DNA from 3 places in the Micromonospora sp. NPDC048905 genome. Region 2 is predicted to be linked to each of the others. Evidence: predicted binding sites of a transcription regulator. Region 2 holds the regulator's gene; each other region holds the start of a gene.

Region 1 (6,604 bases), on a different contig from region 2:
TCCGCAGTCTCCCACCGTGGCGAGGACTTGCTGTCCGGGAGGATCACGCCGATCTTGGGAGTCTTTGCGGAGGCGGCCTTGTCGCCGGAGTCGTCGCCACAGGCGGTCAAGCCGCCGGTCGTGAGCAGGCCCACGGCGGCGATGGTGAGGATCCCCTTACGCATGTGCAGGGTCCTTTCGGGGGTGGGGGAGGTGTTGTTTTTGTTGTGTCCGGCAACGTATTGCGCGTCACACCGCCTCCACAAGACCGCGCAGGTACCCAGTTTGTTGGCAGCGATAACAATTCAGCAACGCGACTGTTACTCCACGGGTATCCCACGGTGGAGTCGACGTAACGAGAGTCGTCAGCGGGTCTGCAACGGCGCGGTGCGGGCGTCGGTGAGCGCCACCAGATCCGGCGCGGCCAGTTCGAGTTGCAGGCCGCGCCGACCAGCCGAGACGTAGATCGTCGGAAGGTCCAACGCGGATTCGTCGAGCACGGTGGGCAGTCGCTTGCGCTGCCCGAGCGGACTGATCCCACCGCGTACGTAGCCGGTGGCCCGCTCGGCGACCGCCCGGTCGGCAAGCGCCGCCCGCTTGCCACCGACCGCCGCCGCGAGCGCCTTCAGATCCAACTCGCCGGTGACCGGTACGACCGCCACGGTGAGCGCGCCGTCGACCTCGGTCACCAACGACTTGAAGACCCGCTCCGGTGCCACGCCCAGCGCCGCCGCCACCAGCGCACCGTAGTTGGGGGCGTCCGGCGACACCCGGTACGGGTGCGTGCGATGCGCGACCCCGCGCCTGACCAACAGTGCCGTCGCCGGCGTGCCCTGTCCTGCCACACCGGCGACGCTAGTCCACCGGCCGACCGATCAGCACGGTCGGCGCCCCGGCGACCCGGGTGAGTACCAGGCTCGCCGCGACGTCGCCGGTCAGCCGCAGATCCCGCCGGAGTTGCTCCGGGGTGAGCGCCGAACCCCGCTTGAGGATCTCCACCCGACCCACCCGGCGCTCGCGTAGCAGTGCCCGCAGCCGCTTGAGCGAGAACGGCAGCACGTCGGTGATCTCCAGGCAGCGCGCGTACGGGGTGCGGGTCGGGCGGTCGGCGTAGAGGTAGGCGATGCTCGGGTCGCCGAGGGTGGCATCCAGTTCGCCGGCCAGTTCGGCGACGAGGTGCGCGCGGACCACCGCCGGGTCCGGGTCGTACAGGAAGCGCCGGGGCGGCCCGACCGGCGCCTCGTCGGCACCCGAGCCGGTCAGCTGGTGGCGGCGAGCCTCGACGCCCTGCTGCCGGTAGAGCGTGGCGCGGCGGGGCACCTCCGCCAGCTCACCGCACCAGAGCGCGGCCTCGACCAGGTCGCCGTCCACGCCGACCCACTCCGCCTCCGCCCCGGCCGGGATGAGCGCGTGGTCCAGCCCCGGCGCCACCTTGACCACGGTGCGCGGCACCCGCTCGGCCAGCCCGGTCACGAAATCCCAGGGTGGCGAGTAGGCGCGCGGGTCGAAGATCCGTCGTCCGGTGCCGCTGGTGCGGCGGGCCGGGTCGCAGAAGACCCCGTCGACGCGGGAGACGTCGAACGCGGTGGCGTCACCGCACTCGACGGTGAACAGGTCATCCAGCCCGGCCGCCGCGGCGTTGGCGGCGGCCATCGCGGCGGTCACCGGGTCGGCCTCCACGCCGTACACCCGGATGCCGGCGCGGGCGGCGGCCAGCGCGTCCGCGCCGAGGCCGCAGCCCAGGTCGGCCAGGGTGCGGACGCCGGCCGCGTGCAGCCGTGCGGCCCGGCGATCGGCGACCACCCGGCGGGTGGCCTGCTCCAGCCCGGGGCGGGTGAGGAACATCCCGGCGGCGTCCGGACCGAACTTGCCGACCGCCCGGTGACGCAGCTCGGCCTGGGTGAGCGCCGCCGCGGCCAGCGTCGGCGGCACCCCGGCCGCGCGCAGGGCCGACGCCGCGGCCAGCGGATCACCGCCGGCCAGCCCGGCCGCCGCCGTGAGCGCGGCCGACCCCTCGGGGGTACGCAGCGCCGCCAGCTGATCGAGATCCACCCCGTCATTGTCCGGGTGGACCCGGAAATCGGGCTGGCGGGGCGCGACTCGCTGGCACTCTCCTTGACGGAGTGCTAGCCACGGAATAACCTGCGATTAGCACTCTCACCCTGAGGGTGCCAGCTTCCGGGTCTCACGACCCGGGTGCGCACGCCAGGCGGACCGGCACCCGCGACGACGGCCCCGCCCGGTGGCATGAGGCAGATTGACGCTGGTTGGCCCCGCCGACCAGCAACGAAACCAGTACCCCAGGAGGGTATGCCCGTGACTACCGCGACCAAGGTTGCGATCAAGCCGCTCGAGGACCGCATCGTGGTCCAGGCGAACGAGGCTGAGACCACCACGGCGTCGGGCATCGTGATCCCCGACACCGCCAAGGAGAAGCCGCAGGAGGGCACTGTCCTCGCTGTGGGTCCGGGGCGCGTCGACGACAACGGCAACCGGGTTCCGGTTGACGTGCAGGTCGGCGACACCGTCCTCTACTCGAAGTACGGCGGCACCGAGGTCAAGTACGCCGGCGAGGAGTACCTGGTGCTCTCCGCCCGCGACGTCCTCGCGGTCATCGAGAAGTAAGCAACCGATCAGTGCCACTGCCCCGGTCCGGCTCGCCGGGCCGGGGCAATGGCGCTTCGAAGGGACATTTATGGCGAAGATCCTGAGCTTCTCGGACGACGCCCGGCACCTGCTGGAGCACGGTGTCAACGCCCTCGCGGACGCGGTCAAGGTCACCCTCGGCCCGCGCGGGCGCAACGTCGTCCTGGACAAGAAATTCGGTGCGCCGACGATCACCAACGATGGTGTGACCATCGCCAAGGAGATCGAGCTCACCAACCCGTACGAGAACCTTGGCGCGCAGCTCGTCAAGGAGGTGGCGACCAAGACCAACGACGTCGCCGGTGACGGCACCACCACCGCGACCGTGCTCGCCCAGGCGATGGTTCGCGAGGGTCTGCGCAACGTGACCGCCGGCACCAACCCGGCCGGCCTCAAGCGGGGCATCGACGCGGCGGCCACCAAGGTCTCCGAGGCGCTGCTCGGCCGTGCCGCAGAGGTCACCAGCAAGGAGTCGATCGCGAACGTGGCGACGATCTCCGCGCAGGACGCCACGATCGGCGACCTGATCGCCGAGGCGATGGAGCGGGTCGGCCGCGACGGTGTCATCACCGTCGAGGAAGGCTCCATGCTCACCACCGAGCTGGACGTGACCGAGGGTCTCCAGTTCGACAAGGGCTTCATCTCGCCGAACTTCGTCACCGACCTGGAGAGCCAGGAGTCCGTCCTCGAGGACGCGTACATCCTGGTCACCACCCAGAAGATCTCGGCGATCGAGGAGCTTCTGCCGCTGCTGGAGAAGGTCCTGCAGAACAGCAAGCCCCTGCTGATCATCGCCGAGGACGTGGACGGCCAGGCGCTCTCCACCCTGGTGGTCAACTCGCTGCGCAAGACCCTCAAGGTCTGCGCGGTCAAGGCCCCGGGCTTCGGTGACCGGCGCAAGGCGATGCTCCAGGACATCGCGATCTCCACGGGCGCCGAGCTGGTCGCCCCGGAGCTGGGCTACAAGATCGACCAGGTCGGCCTGGAGGTGCTCGGCACCGCCCGGCGCGTCGTGGTCGACAAGGAGAACACCACGATCGTCGACGGCGGTGGCCAGAAGGCCGACGTCGCCGACCGGGTCTCCCAGATCCGCAAGGAGATCGAGGCCTCCGACTCCGACTGGGACCGGGAGAAGCTGGCCGAGCGGCTGGCCAAGCTCTCCGGTGGCATCGCCGTCATCAAGGCTGGCGCCGCCACCGAGGTCGAGATGAAGGAGCGCAAGCACCGCATCGAGGACGCCATCGCGGCGACCAAGGCTGCGGTCGAGGAGGGCACCGTGCCCGGCGGCGGCGCCGCCCTGGTGCAGATCCGCTCGGTCCTCGACGACGACCTGGGCTTCACCGGTGACGAGAAGGTCGGTGTCTCGGTCGTGCGCAAGGCGCTCGTCGAGCCGCTGCGCTGGATCGCCCAGAACGCCGGTCACGACGGTTACGTCGTGACGCAGAAGGTCGCCGACCTGGACTGGGGCAACGGCCTCGACGCCGCCAAGGGCGAGTACGTCGACCTGGTCAAGGCCGGCATCATCGACCCGGTGAAGGTGACCCGCAACGCGGTCACCAACGCCGCCTCGATCGCCGGTCTGCTGCTCACCACGGAGAGCCTCGTGGTGGAGAAGCCGGAGCAGGCCGAGCCGGCCGCCGGCGGCGGCCACGGCCACGGTCACGGCCACCAGCACGGCCCGGGCTTCTGACCCGGTAGCGACACCTGTCGCGGGGCGCACCGTCGTACGGCGGTGCGCCCCGTTCGTCTGCTCAGGTCATTACCGAACGCTGACGTTGCTGGCTACCGGGCCGGATGATCACGCACACTGGGCCGATGAGCACCACGTCGCGGCGTTACGCCGCGCTGGCCGGAGTAACCGCCGCCGCCGTCGCGATCGGAATCGCCGAACCGGTGGCAGTGCTGACCGGCCCCCGGTCGGCGCCCCTGGTCGCGGTCGGCGGAGTGGTCGTCGACGCCGTTCCCGAGTCGCTGAAGCAACTCGCCATCGACCTCTTCGGCACCGCTGACAAGATCGCACTGCTGGTCGGCACCGGCCTGCTGCTCGCAGCGTTCGCCGCGCTGTTCGGCATGCTGGCGATCCGGCGACTGGCATTCGGACTTGCCGGCATCGCCGCGTTCGGTGTCATCGGCGTGGCCGCCGCCGTGACCCGCTCCGGTGCCGACGCGGCCGATGCGCTGCCGTCGCTTGTCGGCGCCGGGCTCGGCGCCCTGGTGCTCTGGTTGTTCATCGCCGGTCCGTTCGAGCTGGACCCCTGGCCCTGGTCACCACCCACACCGACCGTGCCGCCTGCCGCGCCGGTGTCGCCCGCCGCGCCGGTGCCTCCGGGCGGGCAATCCGTAGCGGCGAAGGAGCCGGTCGGGCCTGCCGACGTGGACCCGGACTCACGGCGACGGTTCCTTGCCGGGAGCGGGGCGCTGCTCGGCACGGCCGTGGTGGCCGGTCTCGGTGGGCGCTGGCTTGCCGGCCGGCGCGGGGTGTCCGCGGCCCGGGAGGCGATCCGACTGCCCGCGCCCGTGGCCCCCGCACCGGCCGTGCCGGCCGGCGCGGACCTCGCACTGACACAACTCGCGCCGTACGTCACCTCGAACTTCGAGTTCTACCGGATCGACACCGCACTGGTGGTGCCCCAGGTGGATCCGGACACCTGGCGGCTGCGTATCCACGGGCGGGTCGGCACCGAGCGGACCTACAGCTACGCGGATCTGCTGGCCCGTCCACTGGTCGAGCGGTACGTCACGCTGGCCTGCGTCTCCAACGAGGTGGGCGGGGACCTGATCGGCAACGCCCGCTGGCTCGGCGTACCCCTTCGGGAGTTGCTGGACGAGGTCGACCCGGACGACGATGCCGACCAGGTCGTCGGCCGGTCGGTCGACGGCTGGACCTGCGGCACTCCCACCGCCGCCTTGCGCGACGGGCGGGACGCGCTGTTGGCCGTCGGCATGAACGGTGAGCCACTGCCGGTCGAGCACGGCTTCCCGGTCCGGATGGTGGTGCCCGGCCTCTACGGTTACGTGTCAGCCTGCAAATGGGTGACCGAGCTGGAACTGACCCGGTTCGCCGACTTCGACGCGTACTGGGTGCCGCGCGGCTGGTCCGCCCAGGGGCCGATCAAGACCCAGTCGCGGATCGACGCGCCCCGGAGTCGTAACCGGCTGACCACCGGCCCGATCACCGTCGCCGGTGTGGCCTGGGCGCAGCACCGGGGCATCAGCCGAGTCGAGGTACGCGTCGACGGCGGCGACTGGCAGCAGGCGGAGTTGGCCCCGACGGTGTCGGTGGACACCTGGGTGCAGTGGTCCTGGCGTTGGGACGCCACGCCGGGTGAGCACCGGCTCCAGGTCCGTGCGACGGACGCGACAGGCGAAACCCAGACCGAGCGTACGCAGGGCGTCGTCCCGGACGGCGCCACCGGCTGGCACACCGTCACCGTCAACGTCCGCTGACCGGCCGTCGCGGCAACCGTCCACGATCCGTGACCGGCGTACGCAGCCTGCCGTATCCCCGATGACGCCACCTGGCGGACGCGGACCGGACCGTGTCGGGACAGGGTGAAGCCATGACTGTTACCGCACGAACGTTCACCATCGCCGGCCTCGTCGTGGGTGCCACGGGCATCGGCGTGCTGTGGGCGGCCGGGGTCGATTTCCCCATCGCCGTACCGCCCGGGATGATCATCCTGTTGGCCGGTGCCCTGTTCGTCGCGCTCGCGCCCTGGCGCTGGTCACCTGTGGTGGGCGCGCTGTTGGGTCTGTTCGTGGCCGTCGGGTTCCTGATCAGCCCGACCGGGGTGGACAACCTGCTCGGGCGGCACGGGGCCGACGTGGCGACCGGACAGGCGATCCAACTGGTCGGGGTGCTGACCGCGCTCGTCGCCGGGGCGCTCGCCACCCGCGCCGCCCGTCGGGTGCCGCAGCGTCACCGGTCCGAGCGGCTCGGGGTCCCTCGCTGAGGTCATCGGTGCGGAGATCCCTGGGC
Region 2 (6,604 bases):
AAGTGCGATCGAGCCACCAACCTGGCTGGCGGTGTTGGCCAGGCCGCCGACGATGCCGGCATCACCCGACGAGACGTCGGCGGTCGCTGAGGCCATCAGGGTCGGGAAGACCAGGCCGATGCCGATCGCGACGAGCAGCGTCGGCCCGAGCACTCCGGCGGCGTAGTGACTGTCGGCGTCGGCTTGGGAGAGCCAGGCGAAGCCGGCCACGAAGCATGCGCACCCAGTCAAGATGAGCGCGCGGGCACCGCTCCGGAGAAACCAGCCGGTGGCGAAGCGGGCGACCACTACGAACATGACTGCGGCGGGGGTCTGTCCGAGCCCGGCGTCCAATGCGCTGTACTGCAGCACGTTCTGCATGAACAGCGAGGAGAAGAACCACATCGCGATGGCGATGCCGCCGAACAGCAGAAGCATCGCGTTGCTGACGGCCACGTTGCGGTTCCTGAACAGCCGCAGTGGCATCATCGGGGCCGCGACGCGCTTCTCGACCACCAGGAACACGGCGAGCAGGACCACGCCGGCCAGGATCGGCGGCATCACCCGCGGGGAGCCCCACGCGTGATCGGCGGCCTGCATGACGCCGTAGATCAGCGACGCCAGGCCGGCCGTGCCCGTGATCGCGCCGAGCAGGTCGAGCGATTCGCGGCGGAGCACCGGTGCCGCGGTCAGCGATGTGGCCACCAGGAGCAGCACGATGCCAATCGGCACGTTGATCAGGAACACCCACCGCCAGGAGAGCCCGGAGGTCAGCACGCCGCCGGCGACCGCGCCGACCATGCCGCCGACGCCGCCCGCCGAGGACCACGCACCGAAGGCCCGGGCGCGCTCCCTTCCTTCGGGAAAGCGAGTGTTGATCACTGCGAGGGTGGCCGGTGCCAGCATGGCGCCGCCCAGGCCCTGAGCGACCCGGGCACCGACAAGCAGCTCTGGCGTGTGGGCCAGGCCGGCGGCCAGGCTGGCCAGCGAGAACAGGCCGAGGCCGGCCACCAACATCCGGCGGTGCCCGAACAGGTCCGCCGCACGGCCGCCCAGCAGCATGAACCCGGCGAACGTCAGAACATAGCCATTGACCACCCAGGCCAGCCCGGTGTCGGTGAACCCCAGGTCACGCTGTACGGAAGGCAGGGCGACGTTGACGATCGACACGTCCAGCACGACCATGAACTGGCAGGCGCAGGCCAGCGCGAGGACCAGCCAGGCAGGCCCGGCGTACAGCTTGGTCCCCGGATTCTCGGTACGGATACTCGTCATCTTTTCCTCCGAAGCAGGGTGACTGCTCACGCCGCTGCGGAGCGGCTCGGGACGAGGACGTCGCCGCTAAGCCGGGCGGCGAAATTGGCCAGACGCTGCCCCTGGTAGCGAGCGGCCCCGAGAGCCGCGGCGTCGGCACCCTCGCTGCCGGTCGCGACGGTGCCGTAGGGGTTGCCGCCGGCCGCGTAGACGGTGGCGTCGGTGAAGCCGGGCGGGATGATGACCGAGCCCCAGTGGTAGAAGACGTTGCCGAGCGCGAGGATGGTGGCTTCGCTGCCACCGTGCCGGTTATAGGCCGAGGTGAAAGCCGTGACCGCCTTGTCGGCCAGCACGCCCTCACGCCACAGGCCGCCGGCCTGGTCGATGAACTGCTTGAGCTGCGCCGCCGGCGTGCCGAAGCGGGTCGGCGTGCCGAACGCGAACGCATCAGCCCAGGCGAGGTCGTCGAGCTCGGCCACGGGCACCGACTTGGTGGCGTCGGCGTGCCGGCGCCACAGCGGATTCTGATCGATCGCCTCATTCGGCGCGAGCTCGGCCGCCCGGCGCAGGCGCACCTCCGCGCCGGTGGTCATGGCCCCGTCGGCAACGGCCTGCGCGAGGGCATGCACGGTACCGGTAGAGCTGTAGTAGATGACTGCGACCTTCACCGTCATGTTGACTCCTTGGTAGCGTTAGTTATGCGCTTAATCATTAGGCAGATAATGTTATGCGCATAACTAATGCCGCTGTCAAGGAGGTTCCGTGGATTACGAGTACGCCGACGCCCTGAACCAGGCGATCCGCCTGCTCAGCCTGCGTCACCGGGCCAGGGCGGCGCACCTGCTCGCCTCGCTCGGCCTGCACGTCGGCCAGGAGGCTCTGTTGCTGGAACTCGACCGGAGTGGCCCTCGCATCCAAGCGCAGCTCAGCGAGGCGCTGGGTTGTGAACCACCCAGCGTCACGCTGATGACCCGGAAGCTGGAGGCCTCCGGCCACATCAAGCGCACACCCGATCCGGCCGACAAGCGCGCCACCGTCGTCGCGCTCACCGCCAGCGGCAAGGCGCTGGTCGGGCAGATCCAGCAGCTTTGGCTCACCCTTGCGGAGGAGACGATCCGCGACCTGCCCGCCGAGATGCTCGAGCAACTGCCCGGCATCCTGCACACGATGTCCACCAACGTCAGCGGCAAGCTGCCCGCTTGACCGTCACGCCGTGCGAGAGTCCGGCGTGCCGCGGTCGGTGCCTGGCGCACGTCATCGCTGCCGTACAGCGGCGCTGGACCACGACTCCGGTATCCGGATCTGGAGCCGAGCGCGCGGAGACACGGTCGCGCGTCGTTCCCTGTTCGCCATGACCGCCGACCTGGGGGTGGCCGGCACTGACCGTCACAAGCAGGCCGGCGCGACCGCAGGAGCGGGTTACCAGCGACCGAGGCGGGTGGCCAGCACGCTGAGCGCCGCCACGCCGGCCGTCGAGGTACGCAGCACGGCCGGGCCGAGCCGCACGACTCGCCCGCCCGCCTCCCGGAGGGCCGTCAGCTCGGCCGGAGCGATGCCACCCTCGGGGCCGACGACCAGGACGATCTCACCGCTGGGCGGCAGCTCGGCGGTGCTGAGCCGCTCCTCGGCCTCCTCGTGCAGCACGAACCCGGCGGCAGCACCGGCGATCCGGCGGGCGACGGTGGCGGTGGACTCGTCGGGCGCGCCGGCCACCACGGGCAACCACGGCCGGCGGGCCTGCTTGGCGGCCTCCCGAGCGGTGGCCACCCACTTCTCCCGCGCCCGTACGCCCCGGTCGCCGCGCCACTGGGTGACCGAGCGGGACGCCGCCCAGGGCACGATCTCGTCCACCCCGACCTCGGTCATCGCCTGCACCGCCAGCTCACCCCGGTCGCCCTTGGCGATGCCCTGCACCACCACGATCCGGGGGACCGGCGCGTCCGCGTACCCCCGGGAGGTGATGGCGACCTCCAGGCTGCCCCGGCCGACGGCGGTGACCACGGCGGCGGCCGTGCCGCCCCGACCGTCGGCGAGCAGCAGTTCCTCGCCGACCCGCAGCCGCTGCACGGTGGCGGCGTGGTGCCCCTCCGGGCCGTCCAGGGTCAACGCGTCACCGGTGGGCAGCGCCTCGACCAGGAACAGCGGCGCGGACACCTCAGGCGTGCCCGTTGAACGCGTCGCGCATCCGCGAGAAGAAGCCGCCCTGCTTGGATAACTCGGCGACCTCCTCACCACGGGTCTTGGCGAAGTCGCGCAGCATCTTCTCCTGGTCGGGGTCGAGCTTGGTCGGGGTTCGCACGTCGAGGTGCACGTAGAGGTCGCCTCGGCCGGTGCCGCGCAGATGTGGCACGCCCCGGGCGCGCAGTCGCAGCGTGCTGGCCGGTTGGGTGCCGGCCTTGACGTCGACCGTCTCCTCGCTGTCCAGCGTCTTGATGGTCAGGCGGGTGCCGAGCGCCGCAGCGGTCATCGGCACGGTGACCCGGCAGTGCAGGTCGTCGCCCTTGCGGGAGTAGACGTCGTGCGGACGCTCGTGGATCTCCACGTAGAGGTCACCGGCGGTGCCGCCGCCCGGGCCGACCTCGCCCTGCTGGGCCAGCCGGATCCGCATGCCGTCCTCGACACCGGCCGGGATCTTGACGGTCAGCGAACGACGGGTGCGCACCCGGCCGTCGCCGGCGCAGGTGGGGCAGGGGTGCGGGATGGTGGTGCCGTAGCCCTGGCACACCGTGCACGGCCGGGCGGAGACCACCTGGCCGAGGAAGGTGCGCTGCACCGACTGCACCTCACCCCGGCCGGCGCACGCCTCACAGGTCGCCAGGTGGGTGCCGGCGGCCGTGCCGGCGCCGGAGCAGGTGGTGCAGAGCACAGCGGTGTCGACGGTGATCGGGGCCTCGACGCCGAACGCCGTCTCGTGCAGGTCCAGTTCGAGGCGCAGGATCGCGTCGGCACCCGGGCGGGTCCGGGGACGGGGACCGCGCGCCCCACCGGCCGCGCCACCGAAGAACGCGTCCATGATGTCCTGGAAACCGACGAACGGACCGGCACCACCGGGGCCACCCGGGCCGCCGGCGCCACCGCCGCCCGGGGCGAGCGGGTCGCCACCCAGGTCGACGATCTGCCGCTTCCGGTCGTCCGAGAGGACCTCGTACGCGGCGTTGATGTCCTTGAACTTCTCCTGAGCCTCCGGGTCCGGATTGACGTCCGGGTGGAACTGGCGCGCCAACTTGCGGTAGGCGCGCTTGATCTCGTCATCGGAGGCTTCCCGGCTCACACCGAGAATGCCGTAGTAGTCCCTGGCCACTGCGTTCCGTGTCCTCATGTTCGTCTCGCGTTGTGCCGGTCGGCGGCCGCAGCCGGCCGCATCGGCCCTGACCAATCAGTTCTGGGCCAGCAACTCGCCCACGTAGCGTGCCACGGCGCGCACCGTGGCGATATTGCCGGGGTAGTCCATCCGGGTGGGACCCAGCACCCCGAGGCCGCCGACGATCGTGGCGCCCGGGCCGTACCCGGTGCTGACCACCGAGGCGGCCCGCAGGTTGTCGAACTCGTTCTCGTCACCGATCAGCACCCGGGTCGTGCTCGGCTCGGTCTCACCGATGAGCTTGAGGAGCACGACCTCCTCCTCCAGCGCCTCCAGGATCGGCCGTAGCGAACCCTGGAAGTCGAGCAGGCCGCCGCGGGTGAGGTTGGCGGTGCCGGCCAGCGCGATGCGTTCCTCGTGCCGCTCGACAAGCGTCTCCAGGAGCACCGTGGAGAGCGTGGTCATCGCCGGACGCAGCTCGGACGGCGCCTCCTCGACGAGCGCCTGCACCAACGGTGGCGTGTCGGACAGCCGCGCGCCGGCGAGCTTCTCGTTGACCAGCCGGCGCAGATCGGTGACGTTGTCGGCGGGCACCGGCCCGGGCAACTCCACCAGCCGCTGCTCCACGCGCCCGGTGTCGGCGATCATGACGAGCATCAGCCGGGTGGTGGAGATCGGCACCAGCTCCAGGTGCCGAACCGAGGAGCGGGCCAGGCTCGGATACTGCACGACGGCCACCTGCCGGGTCAGCTGGGCGAGCAGCCGGACTGTGCGGTGCACCACGTCGTCGAGGTCGACCGCGCCGACCAGGAAGCGCTCGATCGCCCGACGTTCCGCCGGGCTGAGCGGCTTGACCCGGGACAACCGGTCGACGAAGAGTCGATAGCCGCGGTCGGTGGGCACCCGGCCGGCACTTGTGTGCGGCTGCCGGATGTAGCCCTCCTCCTCCAGCACGGCCATGTCGTTGCGGACCGTGGCCGGGGAGACCCCGAGTTGGTGCCGCTCGACCAGCGCCTTGCTGCCGACGGGCTCCTGGGTGGAGACGTAGTCCTCGACGATCGCGCGGAGCACAGCGAGTTTCCGGTCGTCGAGACCCATCCTCCGCACCTCCTGTCGCACGTCGGCCGCCGGCGCCGTGGCCCCGGTCGGGCCGCCCTGGCACTCGACTGTAACGAGTGCCAGTCTACGTCGGCGTACCCGCCAGCGCGATGATCAACGGCCGCCCACTGGTGCGGCGTTGCCACGGACCCCTACCGTGACACCCATGACTGAACCTCCTCGCCCTCCCGGCGCGGGTGACCCCGGCAACTACCCGCCGGAGCCGACCTCTCCCAGCTCGTATCCGTCGGCTGAGCCACCCACCGCACCACTGTCCGGGGCGCCTGGCCCGGGCGGCTATCCCCCGGCCGGTGGCTATCCGCCGCCCACCGGTGACCAACCGTCGTCGGGCGGCTACCCCCCGGCTGGTGGCTACCCGCCGCCCGGAGGCTATCCGCCGGCCGGCGGTTACCCGCCGCCCGGTGGCGGATATCCGACCGGCGGCGCCTACGGCGGCCCCGGTGGCGGTTTCGCCAGCAACGAGGACAAGACCTGGGCGCTCGTCGCGCACTTCGGCGGTGCCGCCGGGATGATCCTCAGCGGCGGGGTGCTGGGCTGGATCGCGCCGCTGGTGGCGCTGCTGGCCCGGGGAAACCAGTCCCCGACGGTGCGGTCGCACGCCGCGGCGGCGCTGAACTTCCAGCTCATCTGGTCGGTCGTCGGCCTGGTCGGCTGGGTGCTGTCCTGCATCCTGATCGGCTTCATCGGGGTCGGGGCGGCCATCATTCTCGGCGCTGTGTTCGGCATCATCGCCGGCATCAAGGCCAACGAGGGCCAGCTCTACCGCTACCCGCTCTCGGCCAGCTTCATCAAGTGACCCGCTCCGGCCGCTCCCCCGGCCGGTCGGTGCCCCGCTGCCCCGGTCCGGGGCGGCGGGGCTGGCTCAGGGCAGCAGGTCGCGCACGACCGCGTCGGCGAGCAGCCGCCCGCGCAGGGTGAGCACCGCCCGACCGGCCTTGTACTCGTCGGCGG
Region 3 (6,604 bases), on a different contig from region 2:
AGACGTTCCACGTGGTGCCGCGTGGGGTGGCGCTGGTGATCGGCTGCAACACCTTCCCGACCTGGAACTCGTACCCGGGGCTGTTCGCCTCGCTGGTCACCGGCAACCCGGTGCTCGTCAAGCCGCACCCGCGCGCGGTGCTGCCGCTGGCCATCACCGTGAAGTACGCCCGGGAGGTGCTGGCCGAGGCCGGGTTCGACCCGAACCTGATCATGCTGGCGGCCGAGGCGCCCGGTGAGAAGCTCGCCAGCGACCTGGCCCTGCACCGCGCCGTGAAGATCGTCGACTTCACCGGCTCCACCGAGTACGGCGACTGGCTGGAGACGCACGCCCGGCAGGCGTCGGTCTACACCGAGAAGGCCGGCCTCAACACGGTCGTCATCGACTCCACCGACGACTTCGCCGGCATGTGCCGCAACCTGGGCTTCACGCTGACCCTCTACAGCGGTCAGATGTGCACCACCTCGCAGAACATCCTCATCCCGGCCGGCGGCATCGAGACCGACCAGGGGCACAAGAGCTTCGACGAGGTGGCCGGCGGGATCGCCGCCGCCGTCGGCAAGCTCACCGCCGACCCGGCCCGGGGCGTCGAGCTGACCGGCGCCATCGTCAACGACGGGGTGCTGGAGCGGCTGGCCGAGGTCACCAAGGTGGGCGAGCCGGTGCTGGAGTCACGGGCCGTGGCCCACCCGTCGTACGCCGACGCGGTGGTGCGTACCCCGACGATCGTGAAGCTGACCCCGGACGACGCGGAGACGTACGGCCGGGAGTGGTTCGGGCCGATCTCGTTCGCCATCGCGACCGACTCCACCGCGCACAGCCTGGAGCTGCTGTGCCGCACGGTCGGCGAGAAGGGCGCGCTCACCGCGGGGGTCTACTCCACCGACGAGGCCGTGCTGGACGCCACCGAGGCGGTCGCGGTCGAGGTCGGGGTGCACCTGTCCTGCAACCTGACCGGCGGGGTCTTCGTGAACCAGTCGGCGGCGTTCTCCGACTTCCACGGCAGTGGCGCCAACGCGGCGGCCAACGCCGCGCTGACCGACGGGGCGTACGTGGCCAACCGGTTCCGGATCGTGCAGTCGCGGCGTCACGTCTGATTTTTAGTTGCGGTTGGGGTTTCCGGGGGGAGCCCACCCGCTCCAGGCGGTCAGGCTTGATCCTTCCGCGGGCGGGCTCCCCCCGGAAACCTGTTGTGGGCAGGCTGTCCTCAGGCGCTGCCGGCTTTGGGGCAGCAGCACCGGGGTTTTGCCGTGGGATGGGTTTCCGGTTTTCGGGGTTAGGCGGGGCGGCGCATTTGTAGTTCGGTCAGTGCGGGGATGGTGGGGTGGGGGACGCGTACCCCGGTGTCTTTGAAGCCCAGCCGTTGGTAGGCGCGGTAGGCGCGGTCGTTGCCGACCACCACCTCCAGCAGCAACTCCCCTCGGCCGCAGGCGCGTGACCAGGCGGCCACCCCGTCGATCAGCTCACCGAGCAGCCCGTGCCCCCGCCAGGCCGGCGTGACGTAGACCGCGTAGATCACGGTGAGCCCGGGTTCGCCCGGGGAGACCGTGCCACCGGCGTGTCCGACGAGCCGGCCACCCGGGTCGGCGATGAACTGCGCGTTGCCGGGGCCGGTCGCGGTGTACGCGACCCGGGCGGCGAACTCAGTGTGCGGCCGGGCCGCCGCGTCCGCCAGGGTCTCCAGGAAGGCCAACGGTGCGTCGGCGAGCATCTCCAGACGCAGTGCCCGCATCCGGGCGGCGTCCTCCGGCCGGACCCGGCGGATCTCCGCCCGCCGGAGGGCGGTCGCGCCCGTGTCGGTGGTCATGCCCGCATGCCTATCACAGCGTCGGTGGCCGTCACGGCCGAGCTGTGTACGGCAGTCGCCGCCCTGGATCCGGTGGCCCGAAACCCGACCGACCAGCGCAATCGGAGCGCCCCAGAGCATGCCCGATTTGTGGCCGTGCGCGGCGCTGACTCCTCGTGTAGCGTGCGATTTCGGTCACCTTTTTCAATGGTCGCCATCGATCGCTGAGGTGGTGGCCGGTCGGCGTCCGGCCGTGCCGTGCGCCAGGTCAGGCAACACCGCGCATAGTGAGGGAAGTGCACCGTGGCACAGGGCTCCGTGAAGTGGTTCAACGCCGAAAAGGGCTATGGCTTCATTGCCGTCGACGGCGGTCAGGACGTCTTCGTTCACTTCTCCGCGATCGAGATGGACGGCTACAAGGCGCTGGACGACGGCCAGCGGGTGGAGTTCGAGATCGCCCAGGGCCAGAAGGGCCCGCAGGCCGAACACGTACGCGTCATCGCCTGAGTTTCCCTCCTCGATCGGCCCCGCGCGTCTGGGCCGCGACGCGGGCGCACCGCGGTCGGGGCGGTGGCGGTGATCGGGGTCACCGCCGTACCTGCCTGCCGGCCCACCTTGCCCAGTTGATCGGTCTGCTGGTGACGTACGTCGAGCGGCGCGCCCATGAGGCGCCGGTGAACACTGCCGGACTGGCCGCGGAACTCGGCTGAGCGGCCCCATCGTGCTTGCACTCGCCAGGGGAGAGTGCTAAACAAGTCATTGGCACTCGCATACCGCGAGTGCCAGCGGTCGGGACGGTGGGGCCAGGTTGCACCGGCGTGGAGACGCCGGGGCGACACATGGCCGGTCGTCGCGGGCTATCCGGCCCGGCCGAAGGACGTCGTCGTCGCCAGGTGGCGACGTCCCAAGGTGCGTACACCAGGCGGCCCATCCGGGGCACACAACTCGGGTGGCCCGTGAGTGTCCAGGAGGACAACGCCGTATGGCCAAGATGATCGCTTTCGACGAAGAGGCGCGCCGCGGCCTCGAGCGGGGCATGAACCAGCTCGCCGACGCCGTAAAGGTGACCCTCGGCCCGAAGGGCCGCAACGTCGTGCTCGAGAAGAAGTGGGGTGCCCCCACCATCACCAACGATGGTGTGAGCATCGCCAAGGAGATCGAGCTCGAGGACCCGTACGAGAAGATCGGCGCTGAGCTGGTCAAGGAGGTCGCCAAGAAGACCGACGACGTTGCCGGTGACGGCACGACGACGGCGACCGTCCTGGCCCAGGCCCTGGTTCGCGAGGGCCTGCGCAACGTGGCCGCTGGCGCCAACCCGATGGCCCTGAAGCGGGGCATCGAGGCCGCCGTCGCGAGCGTCTCGGAGGAGCTGTCCAAGCTCGCCAAGGACGTCGAGACCAAGGAGCAGATCGCCTCCACCGCCTCCATCTCCGCTGGCGACAGCACCGTCGGCGAGATCATCGCCGAGGCGATGGACAAGGTCGGCAAGGAAGGCGTCATCACCGTCGAGGAGAGCAACACCTTCGGGCTGGAGCTGGAGCTGGAGCTCACCGAGGGTATGCGCTTCGACAAGGGCTACATCTCGGCCTACTTCATGACCGACCCGGAGCGTATGGAGGCCGTCTTCGACGACCCGTACATCCTGATCGCCAACAGCAAGATCTCGTCGGTGAAGGACCTGCTCCCGATCCTGGAGAAGGTCATGCAGTCGGGCAAGCCGCTGCTGATCATCGCCGAGGACCTGGAGGGCGAGGCCCTCGCCACCCTGGTGGTCAACAAGGTCCGTGGCACCTTCAAGTCGGTCGCCGTCAAGGCGCCGGGCTTCGGTGACCGCCGCAAGGCCATGCTGACCGACATCGCCATCCTCGCCGGTGGCCAGGTCATCAGCGAGGAGGTCGGCCTCAAGCTCGACGCCGCCAGCCTCGACATGCTGGGCCGCGCCCGCAAGGTCGTGGTGACCAAGGACGAGACCACCATCGTCGACGGTGCCGGTGACGCCGAGCAGATCCAGGGCCGGGTCAACCAGATCCGGGCCGAGATCGACAAGAGCGACTCCGACTACGACCGGGAGAAGCTGCAGGAGCGGCTGGCCAAGCTGGCCGGCGGCGTTGCGGTCATCAAGGTCGGCGCGGCCACCGAGGTCGAGCTCAAGGAGCGCAAGCACCGCATCGAGGACGCCGTTCGCAACGCGAAGGCCGCCGTCGAGGAGGGCATCGTCCCGGGTGGTGGCGTCGCGCTGGTGCAGGCCGGCAAGACCGCCTTCGACAAGCTCGACCTGGTCGGCGACGAGGCCACCGGTGCGAACATAGTCAAGGTGGCGCTGGACGCCCCGCTGCGGCAGATCGCCGTCAACGCCGGCCTTGAGGGCGGCGTCGTGGTGGAGAAGGTCCGTAACCTCGAAGCGGGTCACGGCCTCAACGCCGCCAACGGCGAGTACGTCGACCTGCTGGCCGCGGGCATCATCGACCCGGCCAAGGTGACGCGCTCGGCGCTGCAGAACGCCGCGTCCATCGCGGCGCTCTTCCTCACCACCGAGGCCGTTGTCGCGGACAAGCCGGAGAAGACCCCGGCTGCCCCGGCTGGCCCGGGTGGCGGGGACATGGACTTCTGAGTCCAGTTCCGACACCGAACGGGGCGGGCCGCTGACGCGGTCCGCCCCGTTCGTCGTCAGGTCGGCAGTGGGCGCTGATTGCGCCGCTTCTGTGCCCGGTTGTACGGCGGAAGCAGTTTGATCGGCGCGTCCACCATCTCCCGTGGCTCCTCGACGACCGCCGACTCGCCGTCGGTGGTCATCTCGGCCAGTTGCTCGGCGTCGCCGTAGTCGAGCCGGTCGAACGGCACGTGACCGGGGAGTTCGCCTACCGGTTTCCAGGTGATCGGCGGGCCGTCCTCGGTCTGGTCGTCATCCGTGGTCATGGCTGCCTCCTCTACCAAAACGGTAGGGGGCGTCGATGGCCGACGCGGGCGAATGAGGCAATGCCCCTTTTGCCCCGGTTACGCCACCGGCAGGGTTCGCCGGTACAGGAAGAAGACCCGTTCGATCCGGGCACCCGCGCTGCCCGAGTAGAACGGCACCGGCCCCACCCAGCCGATCTCCGCCCGGGTCAGCCCCGCCGCCTGCTGATCCCGCAGGCACCGCCGCAGCAGCACCCCGCCGATGCCCGACCCCTCGGCTGCCGGCGCGGTGCCCATCGGCCCGAACCAGCTCGGCCGGGACGACCCGTACGCGGCGAAGCCGAGCACCTCGCCGTCCCGCTCCGCCAGGTGACAGCCGGCGCCGTCGCGCCCCACCGACCCGACCAGCTCACCGTCCCACGTACCGCCGAAGGTGGACCTGGCGAACGCGGTCAACGCCGGCAGGTCCGCCGGCTCCGCCCGACGTACGGTGACGCCCTGACCGGCCAGCCGCCGCTCCGCCGCCTCGGTGGACCGCAGGGCCGGCGACCCGTCGTACGACAGGTCCGCGGTCATGTTCCAGGCGGTCCGGTCCTGCTGGTAGCCGAGCGCGAGGGCGGCGCAGACCGCAGGCGTGTAGCGGACGTCGATGCCGGGCCACGCGTAGTACGGCGGGTTGCCGGCCAGCAACACCTCGGTCGCTCCGCGCTCGGCCAGCGCCTGCTCGGCCGACCGCAGCAGCGCCCGACCGACGCCCCGGCGGCGGTGCTCGGGCAGGACCGCGACCAGGTCCACGTGCCCGACACCCGGCTCGATCGCCGACACCGAGCAGAGCAGCACCCCGACCAGGTCCACACCCCGGTACGCGCCCAGCCCCACCACCGAACGGTCGGCGGCGGCCCGGGGCCAGAGCACGTCCACAATGGGGGCCGCCTCGGCGGCGTCCTCGGGCAGATCGAGGGCCTGCTCGCAGAGCCGCGCCACGGCGGGGGCCAGGTCGGGGGTCAGTTCGGTGACGGTGATCTCGGCGTCCATGGTCGCCGACCCTAGATCACCGGGTGCCGGTCCGGGTACCTCACCGCCGGGCGGCCTGGACGGCCGCGTACGCGTCGACCTGGCCCGAGCCGGTGACGTTGGAAGGACCCCCGCAGGCGTCGGCCGGGTTGTCGGAGCGGTAGGTGGGTGTCGCCGCCGTCGCGGTGTCCCGCAGGATCTGCCGGGTACGGTCCACGTCGCCGACCAGCGCCGGGTTCGCCGACCACATCAGCGCGACCACGCCCGCCACCTGCGGGGTCGCCATCGAGGTGCCGTCCAACGCCGCGTACGTGCCGCCCGGCATCGCCGACACCACACCCACGCCCGGGGCCAGCACGTCCGGCTTACCCGGGCCACCGGGCGCCGGCCCGCGCGAGGAGAACTCCGCGACCCGGCGCTGCCTGTCCACCGCGCCCACGGTCAACACGTCCGCGTACGGTGCCGGCGGGTCGTCGATGGACGCGCACCACGGCCCGGTGTTACCGGCCGCGGCGACCACGAAGATCCCGGCGGCGTCCAGCGCGGCTGTGGCCGGCCGCAGCACACCCCTGTCGCAGCCCTCGATCGGCGGGCAGCCCCACGAGTTGGTGAGCACCTGCGGGGCGCGCTCCGGACGGCCGTCGGTGAACGGGTCGCCGCCGACCGGGAAGGGCGCCAGCATGAACTGGAGACAGTCCAGGTAGTGCGCGGGGCTGCCGAGGTTGCGGTCCAGGTTGACGCAGCCCACCCACTGCGCGTCCGGCGCCACCCCGATGCCGTCCCGCCCGACGGCGCTGCCCACCGTGTGGGTGCCGTGCCCGCCCTGGTCGGTCGGGCTGCGGGTGCCGTCCCACGGGTCGTACCAGGAGTCGTCCCCGCCACGGAACCCGGGCCGCAGCGCCGGATGGG

What was found. Region 2 encodes HrcA, which represses chaperone genes, less so after heat shock. Its sites were predicted from a motif close to GGTTNGCACNCTCNNNNNGAGNGTGCNAACC; they were not measured.
Region 1: the regulator HrcA is predicted to act here: its motif matches at 2,126-2,156, upstream of groES (co-chaperone GroES).
Region 3: the regulator HrcA is predicted to act here: its motif matches at 2,509-2,539, upstream of groL (chaperonin GroEL).

Annotation. Positions count from the first base shown of each region.
Region 1 covers NZ_JBEZFV010000003.1:597,419-604,022, forward strand. The annotation lists gene AB0C01_RS11080 (substrate-binding domain-containing protein) at 1-164, opposite strand, end outside; gene ybaK (Cys-tRNA(Pro) deacylase) at 345-824, opposite strand; gene AB0C01_RS11090 (methyltransferase domain-containing protein) at 835-2,031, opposite strand; gene groES (co-chaperone GroES) at 2,290-2,604, shown strand; gene groL (chaperonin GroEL) at 2,675-4,315, shown strand; gene AB0C01_RS11105 (molybdopterin-dependent oxidoreductase) at 4,441-6,072, shown strand; gene AB0C01_RS11110 (hypothetical protein) at 6,186-6,578, shown strand.
Region 2 covers NZ_JBEZFV010000019.1:33,671-40,274, forward strand. The annotation lists gene AB0C01_RS31405 (MFS transporter) at 1-1,254, opposite strand, end outside; gene wrbA (NAD(P)H:quinone oxidoreductase) at 1,281-1,907, opposite strand; gene AB0C01_RS31415 (MarR family winged helix-turn-helix transcriptional regulator) at 1,996-2,436, shown strand; gene AB0C01_RS31420 (16S rRNA (uracil(1498)-N(3))-methyltransferase) at 2,653-3,387, opposite strand; gene dnaJ (molecular chaperone DnaJ) at 3,389-4,534, opposite strand; gene hrcA (heat-inducible transcriptional repressor HrcA) at 4,610-5,632, opposite strand; gene AB0C01_RS31435 (DUF4870 domain-containing protein) at 5,799-6,449, shown strand; gene hemW (radical SAM family heme chaperone HemW) at 6,516-6,604, opposite strand, start outside.
Region 3 covers NZ_JBEZFV010000003.1:270,264-276,867, forward strand. The annotation lists gene paaN (phenylacetic acid degradation protein PaaN) at 1-1,097, shown strand, start outside; gene AB0C01_RS09430 (GNAT family N-acetyltransferase) at 1,277-1,807, opposite strand; gene AB0C01_RS09435 (cold-shock protein) at 2,090-2,293, shown strand; gene groL (chaperonin GroEL) at 2,769-4,397, shown strand; gene AB0C01_RS09445 (hypothetical protein) at 4,454-4,702, opposite strand; gene AB0C01_RS09450 (GNAT family N-acetyltransferase) at 4,781-5,716, opposite strand; gene AB0C01_RS09455 (S8 family serine peptidase) at 5,757-6,604, opposite strand, start outside.